Regions from separate parts of the Comamonas sp. UBA7840 genome, predicted to be linked through region 2. Evidence: predicted binding sites of a transcription regulator. Region 2 holds the regulator's gene; the other holds the start of a gene.

What was found. The regulator FliA, encoded in region 2, starts transcription of late flagellar genes. The targets are predictions, from matches to a motif close to CTAAAGTTTNNNNNNNNNNNGCCGNTA.
Region 1: B3R00_RS13765 (flagellinolysin) is a predicted target of FliA. The motif match lies at 6,423-6,449, and genes of this name have one in related genera.

What each region holds. Positions count from the first base shown of each region.
Region 1 covers NZ_DLTI01000034.1:107,608-116,202, reverse strand. The annotation lists gene B3R00_RS13785 (DMT family transporter) at 1-785, opposite strand, end outside; gene B3R00_RS13780 (quinone oxidoreductase family protein) at 897-1,877, shown strand; gene B3R00_RS13775 (NUDIX hydrolase) at 1,896-2,699, shown strand; gene B3R00_RS13770 (Na/Pi cotransporter family protein) at 2,800-4,452, opposite strand; gene B3R00_RS13765 (flagellinolysin) at 4,610-6,328, opposite strand; gene lspA (signal peptidase II) at 6,530-7,045, opposite strand; gene ileS (isoleucine--tRNA ligase) at 7,191-8,595, opposite strand, start outside.
Region 2 covers NZ_DLTI01000016.1:44,811-53,405, forward strand. The annotation lists gene flhA (flagellar biosynthesis protein FlhA) at 1-1,041, shown strand, start outside; gene flhF (flagellar biosynthesis protein FlhF) at 1,038-2,567, shown strand; gene B3R00_RS04805 (hypothetical protein) at 2,560-3,342, shown strand; gene B3R00_RS04810 (RNA polymerase sigma factor FliA) at 3,347-4,063, shown strand; gene B3R00_RS04815 (hypothetical protein) at 4,233-4,598, opposite strand; gene flgM (flagellar biosynthesis anti-sigma factor FlgM) at 4,703-5,029, opposite strand; gene flgA (flagellar basal body P-ring formation chaperone FlgA) at 5,120-5,863, opposite strand; gene flgB (flagellar basal body rod protein FlgB) at 6,034-6,459, shown strand; gene flgC (flagellar basal body rod protein FlgC) at 6,488-6,892, shown strand; gene B3R00_RS04840 (flagellar hook assembly protein FlgD) at 6,912-7,580, shown strand; gene flgE (flagellar hook protein FlgE) at 7,598-8,595, shown strand, end outside.

The sequences.
Region 1 (8,595 bases), on a different contig from region 2:
AAAAAACCCGCCGTGGCTGGGCCCGCGCGTTTGACGCCTTCGCCCCAGAAGCGGTAAGCCGCAATCGCCGGCCCCAGCACAATGAACAGCAGGGCTGCGGCCAGCGTCCCGTTGGGGGTAAAGACAAAATCACCCGCAGCAGCTTCGCCCCCGACCAGCACGGCCGACCAGCCAATCCCAAACACCATCTGGGCCATCAAAAACGCCGCCCAGTTGCCGCGAATGTCTGCTTGCCCGGGCATGGTCTGGCCACTGCGCGCCAGCAGCCAGCTGTAGATGGACCAGACAATCGTGGCCAGCAGCATGAACCAGTCGCCGGGCACCAGGTGCAAGCCCAGCAACTGCTGCGCATCGCCCCGGCTGAGCACCACGGCCACCCCCAGCACCGACAGCAGCGCGCCCGTGATCTGGCGGCTGTTGACGGTGATGCCAAACCAAACGCGCCCAATCACCAGCATCCAAATCGGCATGCTGGAGCTGACCAGCGTGACGTTGATGGGCGAGGAGGTTTTCAGCGCCAGATACAGCAGGCCGTTGTAGCTGCCAATGCCCAGCATGCCCAGCCAGGCGTACTGCTTCCAGCATTGCCACATGGCACTGTTTTTGCGTAGTACGTAACCAGCCACGGGCAGCAGCACCACAAAGGCCAGGCACCAGCGGATCAGGTTGAGCGTAAAGGGGGAAATCAGGTCATGCACCAAGCGGCCAACAATGGCATTGCCCGCCCAAAGCAGGGGTGCCAAGGTCAGCATGGCAACCGTGCTGAATGTCAATGGGGAACTCATTCTCGGAATGGTAGCGCGCATGTGTCATCGTGGTGTGACATGAACCTGGCACGATAGCCAGCGGATCAGCGCATCAGAGCCACAAGGAGACAGACCAATATGACAGCCACCGTGAGTAAAACCGTCCAAATCACACGCTATGGCGGTGCGGAAGTTCTAGAGCTGGTAGAGCGTGCAGTGGGGCAACCTGCCGCAGGAGAAATCTTGTTGCGCCATCACGCCATCGGGCTGAACTTTATTGACGTGTACCAGCGCTCTGGCCTGTACGCTTTGCCCCTGCCTTTGGCGCTGGGCATGGAAGGCGCAGGGGTGGTGGAGGCCGTGGGTGACGGCGTGACCCATCTTCAAAAAGGTGACCGTGTGGCGTATGCCAGCAACCCTCCGGGCAGCTATTGCGAGCGCCGCGTCATGCCCGCCACCCATGTGTGCAAGCTGCCCGACCACATCAGCTTTGAGACCGGCGCCGCCATGATGCTCAAGGGCTTGACGGTGCAGTACCTGCTCAAGCAATGCATTCCGGTGGAAGGGCTGCAGGCAGGTGACCATGTGCTGTTCCACGCGGCGGCAGGCGGTGTCGGGCTGATTGCCTGCCAGTGGGCCAAGGCACTGGGCCTGAAGCTGATTGCCACTGCCGGATCTGATGAAAAATGCCAGTTGGCCTTACTCAGTGGCGCGTCACACGCTATCAATTACAGAACGCAAGACTTTGCCGCCAGGGTGCAAGAAATTACCGGTGGGCAAGGCGTGAAGGTGGTGTATGACAGCGTGGGCAAAGACACCTGGGAAGGCTCGCTGGCTTGCCTGCGCCGTTTTGGGTTGATGGTGTCGTTTGGCAACGCATCGGGGCCGGTGCCGCCGATTAGCGTGGCCGCGTTGGCGCCCAAGGGTCTGTACCTGACACGCCCGAGCGTGTTTGTCTATGCCCATAGCCGCGAAACCACACAGGCCATGGCCGACCAATTGTTTGAAGTTGTATCCAGCGGTAAGGTCAACATCCATATTGCGCAGCGTTACGCCTTGCAGGAGGTGCGCGCTGCGCACCAGGCACTCGAGGCACGGCAAACCACGGGTTCCACGATTTTGACCGTGTGAGTCAGCACAGGAGAGATGATGAATTGGTTGGAAAAACTACGTGATGATGCCCAACGCTCCCCGGCCCAGCCGCGCATGCCACTGCTGTGGAATGGGCAGGTTATCGGCACGGTGGCGCAAGGCTTTTTGGAAAGTGTGGACGTAGATTTTCTGCGCGGGCAACGCATTACTTTCACCCACAAGAAAACCCCCGGGCTGGGCGAGGCGTGGAGCTTCGTCGCACCCGATGCCAGTTTTGGCCTCAACGCCTTGGCCCAGCTGCTGCGTGAAAAAGGGCGCAGCGGCCCGTGGCGCGATGAGCAAATTGCAGTTTGCACGCCCCAGGGGCAGCGCGTGGCTACCGTCGAGCGTGGTGCCGTGCGGGTGCTGGGTGTGAGCACGCATGCCGTGCATCTGGTGGGCTTGACCGCTGACGGGCGCATGTGGGTGCAGCAGCGCAGCAAAAAAAAGCCCAACCACCCCAACAAATGGGACACGCTGATGGGCGGCATGGTGTCGGCCGCTGACACGCTGGAGCAAGCGCTGGCGCGCGAAACCTATGAGGAGGCGGGCCTGGATGTGGCGCAGCTGCAGCAATTGCGGCATGGCGGCCATGTGGCGTTTGCTTGCCCCAGCGATGAAGTCAAAGGGGGCGTGGCTTACATGCGTGAGCGCATTGACTGGTTCAGCGCTGTGGTGCCGGATGGCCTGGAGCCCCGCAACCAAGATGGTGAAGTACAGCAATTTCAGTGCATTGACCTGCCCACCCTGATGCAGTGGCTGGAGCAAGGCCTGTTCACCCCGGAAGCCACCTTGGTGCTGGCCGACTATCTGGATTTGTGACGCTGCTTGCACGGCCGGCCCTGGCCGTCATAAAAAAAGCCGCTGATTCAGCGGCTTTTTTGGTGGCAGCGCATGCGGGCAAGCGCTGCTCGGAGAGGGTTTAACGGTGCTCCAAAGGCTCACGCAGGCGGCTGGGTGCCAGCGCGCCAGCGGATTCCAAAATCGGGTAGGCCACCGAGCACAGCAGTGAGTTGATGCGCTTGAGGTCACTGATCAAGTCAATGTGCAGCGAGCTGGTCTCAATGCTTTGTACCGTGTTGTCCGACAGGCGATCCAGGTGGGTGGCAGAGTAGGCCAGCTCCAGATCACGGAAGCGCGCCTTTTCTTCCAGCAGTTTTTGTGCGTCGCGCACATTACCGTTCAAGAACACGCTCATGGCCAGACGCAAGTTAGCCACTAGGTGGTCGTGCATGCGGTTGATCTCTTCCAGCCCCGCTTGGGAAAACTGGCGCCCCTTTTTGATCTTCTTGTCTTCCACGTCCTGCAGCACGCGCTCCACCAAGTCGCCCACCTGCTCCATATTGATCGTGAAGCTGATGATGTCGGTCCAGCGGCGGCCTTCCTTCTCGTCCAGTTCGGCACGCGAAATTTTGGTCATGTAGTACTTGATGGCGGAGTACAAATCGTCCACTTCATCATCGAGCTTGCGCAGGTCTTCAGCCAGCTTCTGGTCATCGGTTTGCCACACGCGCTTGAGGCCCAGCAGCATGGATTCGACCACGTCGGCCTGGTGCAGTGCTTCACGGGCCGCGCACGAGATGGCCAGCGATGGGGTGCTCAGCGCCGATGCATCCAGATGGTGGGGGCGGCTGGTAGAGGGCGACGCCACCTGCACGGGCAAGATTTTTTCCACGATGAAGGCGATGCGCCCGGTGAGCAAAATGCACACCATGGCCACCACCGTATTGAATGCCAGGTGGAACAGCACCACCAAGGTGCCCACATCGGGGGCCACGGCGCGCATGTACGTATGCCAGGGGCCAATCAGGGGGATCATCAGCACCACGCCCACCATCTTGAACATCAGATTGCCCAAGGGCACTTGGCGGGTTTGGACATTGGCCTTCAGCGTGGTCAGCACCGCCAGCAAACCGCTGCCCAGGTTGGCACCAATCACCAGCCCCAGGGCCACATCCACCGGAATACCGCCTGAGGCGGCCAATGTGGCCACCAGCAGCACGGTGGCCAAGCTGGAATAAGAAATGATGGAGATGATGGCGCCAGTGAGCACCTCCATGGTGATGTCACTGGTCAAAGCCTCCAGCAGCGTCAGCATGGTGGGGCTTTGGGTCAGGACGGTGGTGGATTCAGTGATCAGGCGCAGCGCCAGCAGCATCAAGCCCAGGCCAATAAAAACACGACCTACACGCCCTGCGGTGGTGTCCTGGCGTGAGATGAACATCACCACGCCCACAAAAATAAACAGCGGTGACAGCCACGACAAATCCAGCGAGAAAACCACAGCCATCACGCTGGTGCCCACATCCGCGCCCAGCATCACGGCCAGCGCCGCAGTGAGGGAGACCATGCCCTGGCCCACAAACGACGAGACGATCAGCGCCGTTGCCGTGCTGGACTGCACGATGGCAGTGACCCCGATCCCTGAAAGCACTGCTTTGAGCCGGTTGCTTACCCCACGCGAAATAAATTGGCGCAAATTCGCCCCGAAAACGCGCAAAACGCCGGTGCGGACCAGTTGGGTGCCCCAAACCAAGAGGGCAATAGCGGCTAAAAGATTCAGTAAATGCTTCATGGATGCTCGACAAAGGAGCTTGGGAATATACGCCGCATACAGCAACGTAGTGCGATTCAGATGCAATAACGCACGACAGGGTGCGATTTGTATACAGGGTGTTCCTGTAGGCATAAAAAAAGCAGGCTTTGTGCCTGCTTTTTTTATGGGAGCGCAGTTAGCGCAATAACGAAAGCACTTGCTGTGGGAGTTGATTAGCTTGCGCAACCATGGCCGTTCCTGCTTGTTGCAGGATTTGCGTACGGCTGAGGTTGGCTGTTTCAACGGCAAAGTCTGCATCCATGATTCTGCTGCGGCTGGCGGATGCGTTTTCGCTACTGATATCGAGGGTAGCAATGATGTTTTCAAAGCGAGACATCAAGGCACCCATCGAACCGCGCTGGCTGCTGACATAGTCAATCGCATTGTCCAGAAGCACCATGGCGGATCTGGAGCTACTGGCAGTGCTTACGTCCAAGGACTCAATCCCTAGAGAACCCAAATTCATGCTGCCCACATTGGTGTAGACAAAGTCGCCAGCATTTGCTCCTACCTGGAAGCCCATGACTTGCCCCAGGCTGGTGCCTGAAGGAATGCTTTCCCAGTTGGCTGCAAACCGGTTCATGGTGTTGCTGCTCAGCGTAGAGTCAGGCGCCACGCTGTTAGCCCCAGCTCTGACCGTGCCGCCATCTGCATCTGCGCCACCGATGCCACCAGTGTCTGCATTGCTGAGGTTGAGCAATGCATCTCTGGCCACTGGGTCGGCAAACAAGGCGGTGATTTTTCCTTGCAGATCTGTGGTCAGTGAGTAGGTGGAGGTGGTGCCACTGGCCGATGAGATGGTGGCCTGGACCGCAGCCTCCAGTGTTACGTGGTTGGTGTTCTGTAACTGTTGCAGCAACCCTGCAATACCATCGCTGACACCATTGGCTTTGAGCTCTTCGTGCAGCACACGGGTGGCGATGTAGCCAAAGCCATAGCTGTTGTTATCACTGCCCCATGTGTCGGCGATGCTTTTGCTGGAGATGTTGTTCCACCCCCCCGGACTTTGCACAATGCCTTGAACGCGGCTGTCAGCGCCGTAGACAAATTCAGCGACCCCTTCGGTCAGCCATGTATTGTTACCTGCTTTGAGCGAGCCCCAGCTCTGTCCTTTGGCCATGACGGCATGCACCATTTCGTGGGCAATGGTCTGGATAGCCTCGGTTTCATCGATGTCTTTGAAATCTGCCAAATCGATGTTGAGCGTAATGCTGTTGCCAGGGCCACTGGTTGGAACCGCAGACCCTACCGAGGCGAGCACGTTGTACTTGCCGTCGGTGAAAGTGGTCAGGTTGACGCGCATGCCTTCGCCCGCAGGGGCTTCAATCCCGTAGCGGTCTTTGACTAACTGTTCGGCATGAGCCAGCCAGCCATCCCGGAGTTTTTGCATCACCACATACGCATCGGGATTGCCTCCAGCCACAGGGGAGCGGCTTTGGTCAAACACCTTCAGTCCATTGAACTTAGTGGTAAGACCTACCCGGTCAATTTCTTGTTTGAGTTGAGATACTTCAGCTTGCAGGGCCTTGCGGTCTTGCGCCGAGTTGGTGGCATTGGCAGATTGCACCGCAATTTCACGCATACGCTGCAGCATGTCAGTGATTTTGCTGCTGGCGCCTTCAGCTGTTTGGAGCAGTGAAATGCCATCGTTGGCATTTCTTGCTGCCTGATTCATGCCTCGAATTTGGCTGTTCATTCTCTCCGCGATGGCTAGGCCTGCAGCATCGTCTTTGGCGGAGTTCACACGTAACCCGCTAGAAAGCCTTTGCATGGAAGTCGCTAAGCTGCTTTGACTGCTGCTCAGCATCCTCTGTGCATTGATCGAGGCAAGATTGGTATTGATTCCCATAGTCATGGGGGAGAACCTCTTGCGTGAAAGTTGCAACCACATCGCCGCAATGCGGCGCGCACTCAGCTTGCTACATGTGTATGCAGCAGGCCTGAATGCATTTCGGCACTTTGTATCAAAACTGAAATATTTCGTAATCGGTGGGGCGTCTTACGGCGAGGCGCAAAAAAGCCCGCAGTAGCGGGCTATGTAAACATGTTTGGGTGCTTATTGTTTGGCGCGGCGGGCACGCAAAATTTCATCCAGGATCAGGCTGGCTGCGCCAATGCAAATGGCAATATCGGCCACGTTGAAGGCTGGGTAGTGGGCGCCGCGCCAGTGAAAATCCAGGAAATCCACCACATAGCCGTGCTGCAGGCGGTCGATCACATTGCCCAGGGCGCCGCCCAAAATGCTGGCAATCGAGAAGCAGAAAAACTTTTGCTGCGGGTGTTTGCGCAGCTGCCAGATGATGAGCACGGTGGCTACAGCGCCAATGCCCACAAACAGCCAGCGCTGCCAGCCGCCGTGGTCGGCCAAGAAGCTGAACGCCGCACCGGTATTGTGCGCACGCACGATGTTGAAGAAGCTGGTGACCGGGGTCCAGTCACCGTATTCAAAGAAACTCAAAATCCACTGTTTGGTGAATTGGTCGAGCCCCACCAGCAGGGCTGCCCAGACCAGCCAGGGCCAATAAGCAGGCTTGCGGGTCATACCAGGGGAGATAGAAGCCGGAGAACGCATGGCGTGCCTTTGAGAGGTAAGGGCAGAAAAATATAGCTGATCGCGCTTGTATCCATTGGCTTTTCATATAAAAACATATTGAAACCTAATAAATACAAGCGCTAGGCGCTCCCTTTTTGAAAGAGCGCCGCAGCCCACACAAGGCTTAGGCCTTGGTGCGCACTTCACCTTCGCCGTGCAGATTGCTGTCGCAGCGGCCGCAGAGGGTGGGGTGCGCGGGGTTGACGCCCACGTCGTCACGGTAGTGCCAGCAGCGCTCGCACTTGGCGTGTTCGCTGGCCTGGACGCTGGTGGCCAGCGCCTCACCGGCGACCGCCTGCGCGGCCGAGGTGATGAAGACAAACTTCAGGTCCTCGCCCAACGACTGCAGCAGGGCCAGATCTTCGGGCTCGGCGGTCAGCGTGACTTCGGCCTGCAGGGATGAGCCCACGGCGCCGGTGCCGCGCACCACTTCGATGTCCTTGTTGACCTGGTTGCGGATTTCGCAGATGCGGTTCCACTTGGCCAGCAGCGCTTCGTCGCCAGCGGGCAGCGTGGTGAACTGCTCCAGGAAAATGGATTCGCTGTGGCCCACGATCTTCCACGCTTCTTCGGCCGTGAACGACAGGAAGGGCGCCATCCAGCGCAGCAGCGCATGGGTGATCTGGTGCAGCGCAGTCTGTGCCGAGCGGCGCGCCAGACTCTTAGGCGCGCTGGTGTACAGGCGGTCTTTCAACACGTCCAGGTAAAAGCCCCCCAGGTCTTCCGAGCAGAACAGCTGGATCTTGGCGACCACGGGGTGGAATTCGTAGACCTTGTAGTGGCCCAGAATGTCTTGTTGCAGCTGGGCCGCACGCGCCAGCGCGTACTGGTCGATTTCCAGCAGGTCGTCGTAAGCCACGGCATCGGTGGCAACGTCAAAGTCGCTGGTGTTGGCCAGCAAAAAGCGCAGCGTGTTGCGGATGCGGCGGTAGGCATCCACGACGCGGGCCAGGATCTTGTCGTCAATACCCAGGTCGCCCGAGTAGTCGGTCGAGGCCACCCACAGGCGGATGATTTCTGCGCCCATTTTGCTGGAGACGTCCTGCGGCGCCACGGTGTTGCCCAGCGACTTGGACATCTTCTTGCCCTGGCCGTCCACGGTGAAGCCGTGGGTCAGCAGGCCGCGGTACGGCGCGCGGCCAAAGATGGCGCTGGCCAGCAGCAGCGAAGAGTGGAACCAGCCGCGGTGCTGATCGTGCCCTTCCAGGTACAGATCGGCCTCGGGGCCGTGGTCATGGTGGTGGCCGGTGTGCGAGCCGCGCAGCACGTGCCAGAAGGTGGAGCCGGAGTCGAACCACACTTCCAGAATGTCGGTGCTCTTGGTGTAGAGCTTGGCTTCTTCAGCGCCCAGGATTTCCTCGGTGGTCACGCGGCTCCAAGCCTCGATACCGCCTTGCTCGATCATGGCAGCGGCCTGGTCGATGATCTCCATGGTGCGCGGGTGCAGCGCGCCCGTGTCCACATGCAGGAAGAAGGGGATGGGCACACCCCACGAACGCTGGCGCGAGATGCACCAGTCCGGGCGGCCC
Region 2 (8,595 bases):
GAAGCCACCTGGGACGACCTGCAGCCTGTGGACTTGCTGGGCCTGGAGCTGGGTTACCGCCTGATTGCACTGGTCGACAAAAAGCGCCAGGGCGACTTGCTCACCCGCATCAAGGGCGTGCGCCGCAAGTTTGCGCAGGAAGTGGGCTTTTTGCCCCCCGCCGTGCATGTGCGTGACAACCTGGAGCTCAAGCCCAGCGCCTATCGCCTGACGCTGCGCGGCGTGATGGTGGGCGAAGGCGAAGCCTTCCCTGGCATGTACCTGGCGATCAACCCCGGTGGCATCACCACGCCGCTGATTGGCACACCCACGACCGACCCTGCCTTTGGCCTGCCCGCGCACTGGATCGACGAGCGCCAAAAGGAAGCGGCACAAATGGCTGGTTTTACCGTCGTTGATTCGGAAACTGTGATGGCGACACATTTGTCACACTTGATGCAAATGCATGCTGCCAAGCTGTTGAGCCGTAACGAGGTGCAACAACTGGTGGAGCACGTGGCGAAAACCGCGCCCAAGTTGATCGAAGAAGTTATTCCCAAAATGGTGTCCATCACTGCGTTCCAGAAAGTACTCCAGCTGTTGCTGGAGGATGCTGTGCACATCCGTGACATTCGCACCATCATCGAGACACTGGCCGAGCACGCCACACAGACCCAAGACCCCGTAGAGCTGGCCCGCCGCGTGCGCATTGCACTGGCACCTGCCATCGTGCAGCAGATCTACGGCCCCACCCGTGAGTTGAATGTGATTGCGATTGAACCCGGCCTGGAGCGCCTGCTGGTGCAAGCCCTGGCCAACCCCCAAGCGCCCTCCTTAGACCCCGGTGTGGCAGACCTGCTGACCCAACGCGCGGCCGAAGTCGCCAACAAGCAAGAAGAGCTGGGCCTGCCCGCTTGCTTGCTGGTGCCGGACGCCATTCGCAACGCCATCGCACGCCTGGTGCGCCGTGTGGCTCCGCGTCTCCAAGTGCTGGCGCACAGCGAGATCCCCGAGACCCACACCATCCGCATCGGCCCCATTCTTAAAGGTGCAAACGCATGAACATCCAACGCTTCATAGCCCCCACTGCCCGTGAGGCCCTGGACAAGGCGCGTGCCGTTTTCGGTGACCACACCCTGATTTTGTCCAATCGCCCTACGCCCGGCGGCGTAGAAGTCATGGCCACCGCAGAAGATGCACTGGGCCAGCTGGACCAAGGCAGCCAGACCAGCCCCGGCCTGATGGCCGCCATCCAGGCGCGCGAAGCGGATGAAACCCGTGCGCCCAAGCAAGCCCCCAAGGCGCCTTTGCGCATGGATGCGCTGCTGCAGTCCAAGCCCGTGGTCAAGGCCAATCCACGCCAAAGCGTGGCAGAGGACACCGAGCAACTGGCCATGAGCACCCTGTCTTTCCAGGACTATGTGCGCGAGCGCATGCTGCGCCGCCGCAATGAAGAGATGAGCGGCGAAGTCGCCCCGCAAGCCATGCCCACGTTTGCACGCAAAAACCGTCTGGACGCCGTGCGTGACAACGCGCCGCTGCCCAAGGCGCCTTCCGTGATCAAGCACAACCCGCTGCGTGGCTTGGCCGTGGAGCTGCCCACAGAGCAGCCCCGCAAGACGGCGATGGCGGCACCGGCAGCCACGCCTGCCTTGCTGAACGAGCTGCAATCCGTCAAGGAGCTGATTGAAGAGCGCTTCAACACCCTGACCTGGATGAACCAGACCCGCGCCAATCCGCTGCACAGCAACCTGATGCTCAAGCTGATTCGCTCCGGCTACTCGCCCGCCCTGTCGCGCACCATCATGGAACGCCTGCCGCAAGACGCCGGCCCTGCCGAGGCCATGAAGTGGCTGGTCAAGGTGCTGGAGCGCAATCTGCGCACCGACAGCGCCGATGCGCCGATCTGGGACAAGGGCGGTGTGTTTGCGCTGGTGGGCTCCACCGGTGTGGGTAAAACCACCACCGCCGCCAAGCTGGCTGCGCTGTGCGCGGCCAAGCACGGCCCCAACAGCGTGGGCCTGATTACCCTGGACACCTACCGCGTCGGCGGCCACGAGCAGCTGCGAGCCTATGGTCGCATGCTGGGCGTGGTGGCCCACCTGGCACACGACAAGGCCGCGCTGCAAGATTTGCTGGGCCTGCTGGCGGGCAAAAAAATGGTCATCATCGACACCACCGGTGTGGCGCCGCGCGACCCGCGCAAGGACGACATTCTGGAAGTGCTGGACCTGCCAGGCATTGAGCGCTTGCTGGTGGCCAACGCCGGCGCGCACGGCGACACGCTGGACGAGGCCCTGGCGGCCTTCAAGCGCGTGGGCTGCAAACAAGCCATCCTCTCCAAGGTGGATGAGGCCGTCAAACTGGCCCCGGCCCTGGACGCGCTGATTCGCCACCAGCTGGTGCTGCGCGGCATCACCAATGGCCAGCGCGTGCCGGAAGATTTTGCCCGCGCCCATGCCAACGAGTTGGTTGCCACCTCCATGCGGGCGCACACCAAATCCGCGTTTGACCCTTCCACGCTGGACATGGACTTTTACTTCACCGAATCCTCGTCGGGCACAGCCCACGGAGCGCTGCATGCTTGAGAACGCATGGCACCAAGGAACAGGCTTGCACTGGCAAGGCGCGCAGTCGTCGCTGCGTGTGCTGCCCGTGGTGCCATCGGGCGACAACGCAGACGCTACCGCCGTGTGGATGGCCTGCGCGCACCTGCAGCAGCAAGGCTACCCGGTGGTGGTCTTGGATGGCACAGAACAGGAATCCGATGCAGCCCCCGGCCTGCAAGACATGTTGCAACCGCGCCAGGGCTATGCCTTCAGTGCGCTGGCGGCAGACCTGCACAACCCACTGAGCGTGGCCACATTGCCTGCCGCACGCGGCATGGTACAGCTGCAGCACAAAGCCTCCATCACGGGCGAGCGCCCGCTGGATTTGCTCTACCGCTACGTACGCAACCATGCGCTGGTGGTGCTATGGGCACCCGCACCGCTGCTGTCTGGCATGCTGCAAGGCTGCACGCACACCCCCATTCAGCTGGTGCCTGCGCAGTCACGCAATGTGCTGAGCAGCTACCGTGCGCTCAAGCACATGTTCATCGGCTGTGGCCTGATGCCGCGCTTGGTCGCCATGCGCCCTGCCGGTTATGGCCTGGATACGGTGCTCAAGTCGCTGTCACAGTGCGCCATGCACCATTTGCATACTGAGCCCTTGTCCGAGCAGTTCGATCCCCTGCAGCCCCGCCAGCTGCAACGCTGGGCCCTACAATGTCTGGAGCATTCGGAGACTGTGTGCGCGCCCCAAGAGGCCGCCACCGCCGGATCTTCCGCCCTTTCTTCATCGTCTGCTGTGTGGAGCCATTGAGTCCATGTACACCGCCCATGGCCAGTTGGATCGCGATGCACTGATTCGCCAGCATGCCCCGCTGGTGCGTCGCATCGCACAACACATGATTGCCAAGCTCCCGCCGAACGTGGAGCTCGATGACCTGATCCAGGTTGGCATGATTGGTTTGGCCGACGCCCTGTCCCGCTTCGAATCTAGCCAAGGTGTGCAATTTGAAACCTTTGCCAGCCAGCGCATCCGCGGCGCGATGCTGGACGAGTTGCGCGACAACGACTGGATGAGCCGCAGCTCGCGCAAAGGCCAAAAAGACATCGAGCGCGCCATCCACAAGCTGGAGCAAGAGCTGGGGCGCGCGCCCAAAGAGTCCGAAATCGCCGGTGCGATGGAGCTGGAACTGGGCGAATACCAGTCCATGCTCTCCAAAGTACGCGGCACGCAGCTAATTTATCTGGAAGACATCTCCCCCGGTGAAGATGATGGCGGCAGCTTTTTGGACCGTTACGTGGCCGACGCCTCTGCCGACCCCTTCGCCATGCTGCGCGATGAGCGCATGCGTGCAGCCCTGGTCGCCGCGATTGAAAATCTGCCCGAGCGCGAGAAATACGTGATGGGCATGTACTACGAGCACGAGATGAATCTCAAGGAGATTGCCGCCGTGCTGGAAGTGACCGAGTCCCGCGTGTGCCAGCTGCACAGCCAGGCCGTGGCCCGTTTGCGCACCAAGATGCGCGCCCACTAAAGCGCCGCAGCAGGCTTTGCACCCACCATAAAAAAAGCGCCTGACAAGGCGCTTTTTTTATGAGAATATTTTTTGATAGCTGTTAGCGCTTTTCTAGACTTGCTTTCAACACAATTTCATATGAAAAGCCAAGCTATACAAGCGCCAGCGGCTATGTAATGAAAACTTGTTAGCCGCTGATGTGATACAGCCGCGCCACCGAAGCGGCATTGCCCGGCTGCTTGCTGCCGCCGTACGTGTGGCTGATGGACTGCTCGGGCATCAACGCGGCCAGTTGCTGCGCGGCAATCGCCGACACCTTGGCAATATGGCCGCGCATTTGCGTCATGCGCTCGGACATGGCTTGCATGCGTGCAATGTTTTCGGGCGTAAATTGCTCAGGGCCAAAGCGCTGCGCCAGCCCGGCAAAGGCCTGCATGCCGTCGCGCAACTGGCGAATGGCGTGTTCGGTGGATTCAGGCTGGTTTTCCAGCACCAAGGCATTGACCAAGTCGATCATGCCGTCAATTTGTTCCAGAGCTTCACGAAGTTGCATGGGGAGATCAGCTGTTGAGCGGGTTGAGACGGAGTTCGGGCGCTAGACACCAGTGAGGCCGAAGGTCGGAAGGCCAGCACCGGCGCACAGCGCCCGTAGAAAACTTAAATGCGGCTGGCGCCCAGCAGGCCTGCGGCGTCGACCAGCATCTTGTCGGCCACCACGCTGGCGTTCACTTTGAACGTGCCGTTGGCAATGGCTTCGCGGATGGCATTGACCTTGGCCATGTCCACATCCGACGAAGACTTGGAATTTTGATCCAGCGAACGCACCGAGTTCGATACGGTCACGGGTACACCTGCGGCATTCGCGCGGCTTTGCTGCACCACCTCACTGGCGGTACCGCTCTTGCTTTGCTGGGCTTGCTGTGTGGCGTTTTGCTGCAACTTGGCTGCCAGCATTTCAACGTTGGTATTTTGTCCGACCTTCATTTCCTACTCCAATTGCCCGCTCAAGGGCTCTGTAGTCTAGCTATCGACCGCCCAAGAAGGAACTTGAGGATTTTCTTTCAAAAGCTTGTATCACTGTGCAACAACGACTTCGCCTTGCTGATTGACGGTACCAATCACGGTGCGGCCATTCTCCATGCGAACGCGCACATTCTGCCCGGCCGAGCCGCTCTCCAAGGCCTTGCCCGATGAAGTCACCGCAAACCCGCTGCCTTGCACCACCACCTTCACGCCAGCGCCGGGCTTGAAAATTTCTGGCGCTTTGACCATGGTCTGGCGCAATGCCATGCCTGCGGTCAGGTTGCGCGCCGCCGTTTGTCCGACCCAGTCATCCGGCAACGCGATGATGGAATGCGGCGACTCCGCCCAGTCCACCTCAGATTGCATCGCATGCTCATGGGTCAGCACCTCTCCCATGCTGACGTTGTTCACCAGCACCCAGGCCGGGCCAAACGCCCTGATGGTCACGGGCATGAACACATTCCAGGGCTTGGCGCCTTCAACGCAACGCATACCTATGCGGGTGCGCCCCCACAGCTTGCTGCCGCTGGGCAGATAGGGCTCCACGCGCAGGCAGGGGGCCAGGTTCAAGCGCGGGTCCAGCTTTCCCACCTGCACTTCCATGCGCAGCGGCATGCTTTGCTGCGCCTCCGTTTGCGCCAGCGCACCTTGCAGCCACTGGTTGCTGATGTCTGCCAAATCTTCTGCCCAGACCGTCGAGGCACTCACGGCCACCAGCAAACCCACACCAGCGCGCACCACTGCACGCGCCATGCGCGAGGCGGTCAAAGAAAGCGGAAAAACAGAATCAACCATGACACGCACTGTAGAGAAGATGCCGCCCTGCTAAGCGCCAAAGTACGCCTGCAACCCCGCTTTCTTCGCGCTTTAGCAAAACGCCCGAATTTCCATAATCGCTGCACGCACCGAAGTCCGTCGAGGTCAGGTGCAGCCCGTTGTCGTTTTCATCTCTTGCAAGGATTCACATGCTCAACAAAATGACAAGTCGTTTGGATTTCCACAGCGATGCGCTGCTGTTGCGCGCAGAGCGCCAGCGTGTGATTTCCAGCAATATTGCCAACGCCGACACACCCGGTTACGTAGCCCGCGACTTCAATTTCGCCAAAACCCTGCAGGCGGCGCAGGGCGAAAACGGCTCCGTGCGCCAAGCCTTGCAAGCTGCCAGCACGACGCATACCCAGCATATGCCTTTGCCCACCGAAAAATTCGGCACCGATGGCAAAGGCCCTTTGGGCTATGCACTGGCATCGCAACCCAGCCTGGACAACAACACCGTAGATCTGGACCGCGAGCGCGCCAACTTTGTGGATAACGCCGTGCGCTATGAAGCCACGCTGCGCTTTCTCAATGGCCAGTCCAAAACCATGCTCAGCGCCATCACTGGCCAGTAAGTCGCACTGACACAAGGAAGTAACAGCCATGTCTATGTTTTCTATCTTCAGCGTTTCAGGCAGTGCCATCAGCGCGCAATCGCAGCGCTTGAACGTGGTGGCCTCCAACTTGGCCAACGTGGATGCCGTCGCCGGCCCCGATGGCGAGTCGTACAAGGCTCGCCAAGTCGTCTTCCAAACCCACCCCATGGGCCCCGAGGGCTCTGCAGGAGTGAAGGTCAAAGACATCACGGAAGACAACACCCCCGGCCGCCGCGTGCACAACCCTGAGCACCCGCTGGCCGATGAACAAGGCTACGTCACCCACTCCAACGTCAATGCCGTCGATGAGATGGTCAACATGATCTCGGCTTCCCGTTCGTACCAGAACAACGTGGAAGTCATGAACACCGCCAAGTCGCTGCTGCTCAAAACACTGCAGCTGGGCCAATAAGTACAGAAAGTAGGCGCACATGATTTCCGGCGTATCCAACACCACCTCGTCCGCAAACAAAGCTGGCAGCGCCACATCGGCTGCCGATATGCAGGATCAGTTTTTGACTTTGCTGGTTGCCCAGCTCAAAAACCAAGATCCCACCAGCCCCATGGACAACGCACAGATGACCTCGCAGATGGCGCAAATCAGCACCGTCAGCGGCATCGAGAAGCTCAACGACACCGTCTCCAGCGTGACCAACCAGTTCTCGTCCATGCAAATGCTGCAGGGCGCGTCCATGATTGGCCACACTGTGCTCTCCGAAGGCAACCAGCTGGGTCTGGCTGCCTCGCAAAACGAAGACGGCAGCACCCGTCTGAGCGGCACTGCAGGCTTTGACTTGGAAGGCTCTGCCGCCAATGTCACCGTCACCATCACTACCGCTTCCGGCCAGTTGGTAGACACCATGGATCTGGGCACTGCAGCCTCCGGTCGCAACTACTTTACATGGGACGGCAGCAACTACACCGGCGACAACATGGATCTGCGCTTCAAGGTCACCGCCACCAATGGCGATGCCACCGTCAAAGCCACCACCCTGTCCCCCAACGCCGTGGTTGCCACCAGCATCAGCAATGGTTCGCTCATGCTTGAGCTGGCTAATGGCAGCAGCGTTAACTACAACAGCGTCAAGGCTGTGTTCTAAATTCGTAGGAGCTAATCATGGGTTTCCATCACGGACTTTCCGGCCTGAACGCTTCCAGCAAAAACCTGGACGTCATTGGCCACAACATCGCCAACAGCAACACCGTGGGTTTCAAGAATTCCCGCGCTGAATTCAATGAAATGGTCGCCAGCGCCATGGGTGCCGCCAGCACCAACAACACCGGCATCGGTGTGAGCGTGGCCGCCGTTTCGCAACAGTTCACCCAAGGTGTGATTACCCCCAGCGCCAATGGCCTGGATATGGCGATCAATGGCGATGGCTTCTTTGTCGTGCAAACCGGCACCGGCACTGCTTACACCCGCAACGGCGCGTTCCAACTGAACAAATCCGGCGAGCTGGTCACCGTCAACGGCGATAAAGTGCAAGGCTATGCAATCAATCCGGACACTGGCGTGCGCACCAGTGTGGCACTGAGCAATTTGGTGTTCCCCACCGGCGCCCCAATTGCTGCAAAGCAAACCGATAACGTCAAAGCCACTATTAACCTGGATGCACGCGTAAACCAAGACGCTGTGCCCGCACCGGCTCGTGCAACCTATGGCACATCGCTGGAAGTGTTTGACGAACAAGGTATGGCCACGCCGTTGGCCATGTACTTTGAAAAAACTGATGGCAATACCTGGACGGTGTATGACAGCCTCAATCCAACGGATGCACCGATTGGCCAGCTGACGTTTGACTCCACCGGCAAATTGCAAGGCGTTTCCACTTATGCTGGCTTAGGAACCGACGCCAATGGCGTAGCCCCCGGAGACCCAGGCTACATCGACACCCATACCTTTAACGCACCTGCTGGCACTACTTTGACCACTGAAGTGCAAACCACCAACCCGAACAACCCCAATCCAGGCCCTTGGAATGTTTCCATCGACCTGAGCGGCGTCTCCCAACTGGGCAGCGCTTTCTCGGTGGCTCGATTGACCCAAGATGGCTACGCCTCGGGCGAGCTGACATCGGTGAACGTGGGTTCGGACGGCACCTTGATGGCCACTTA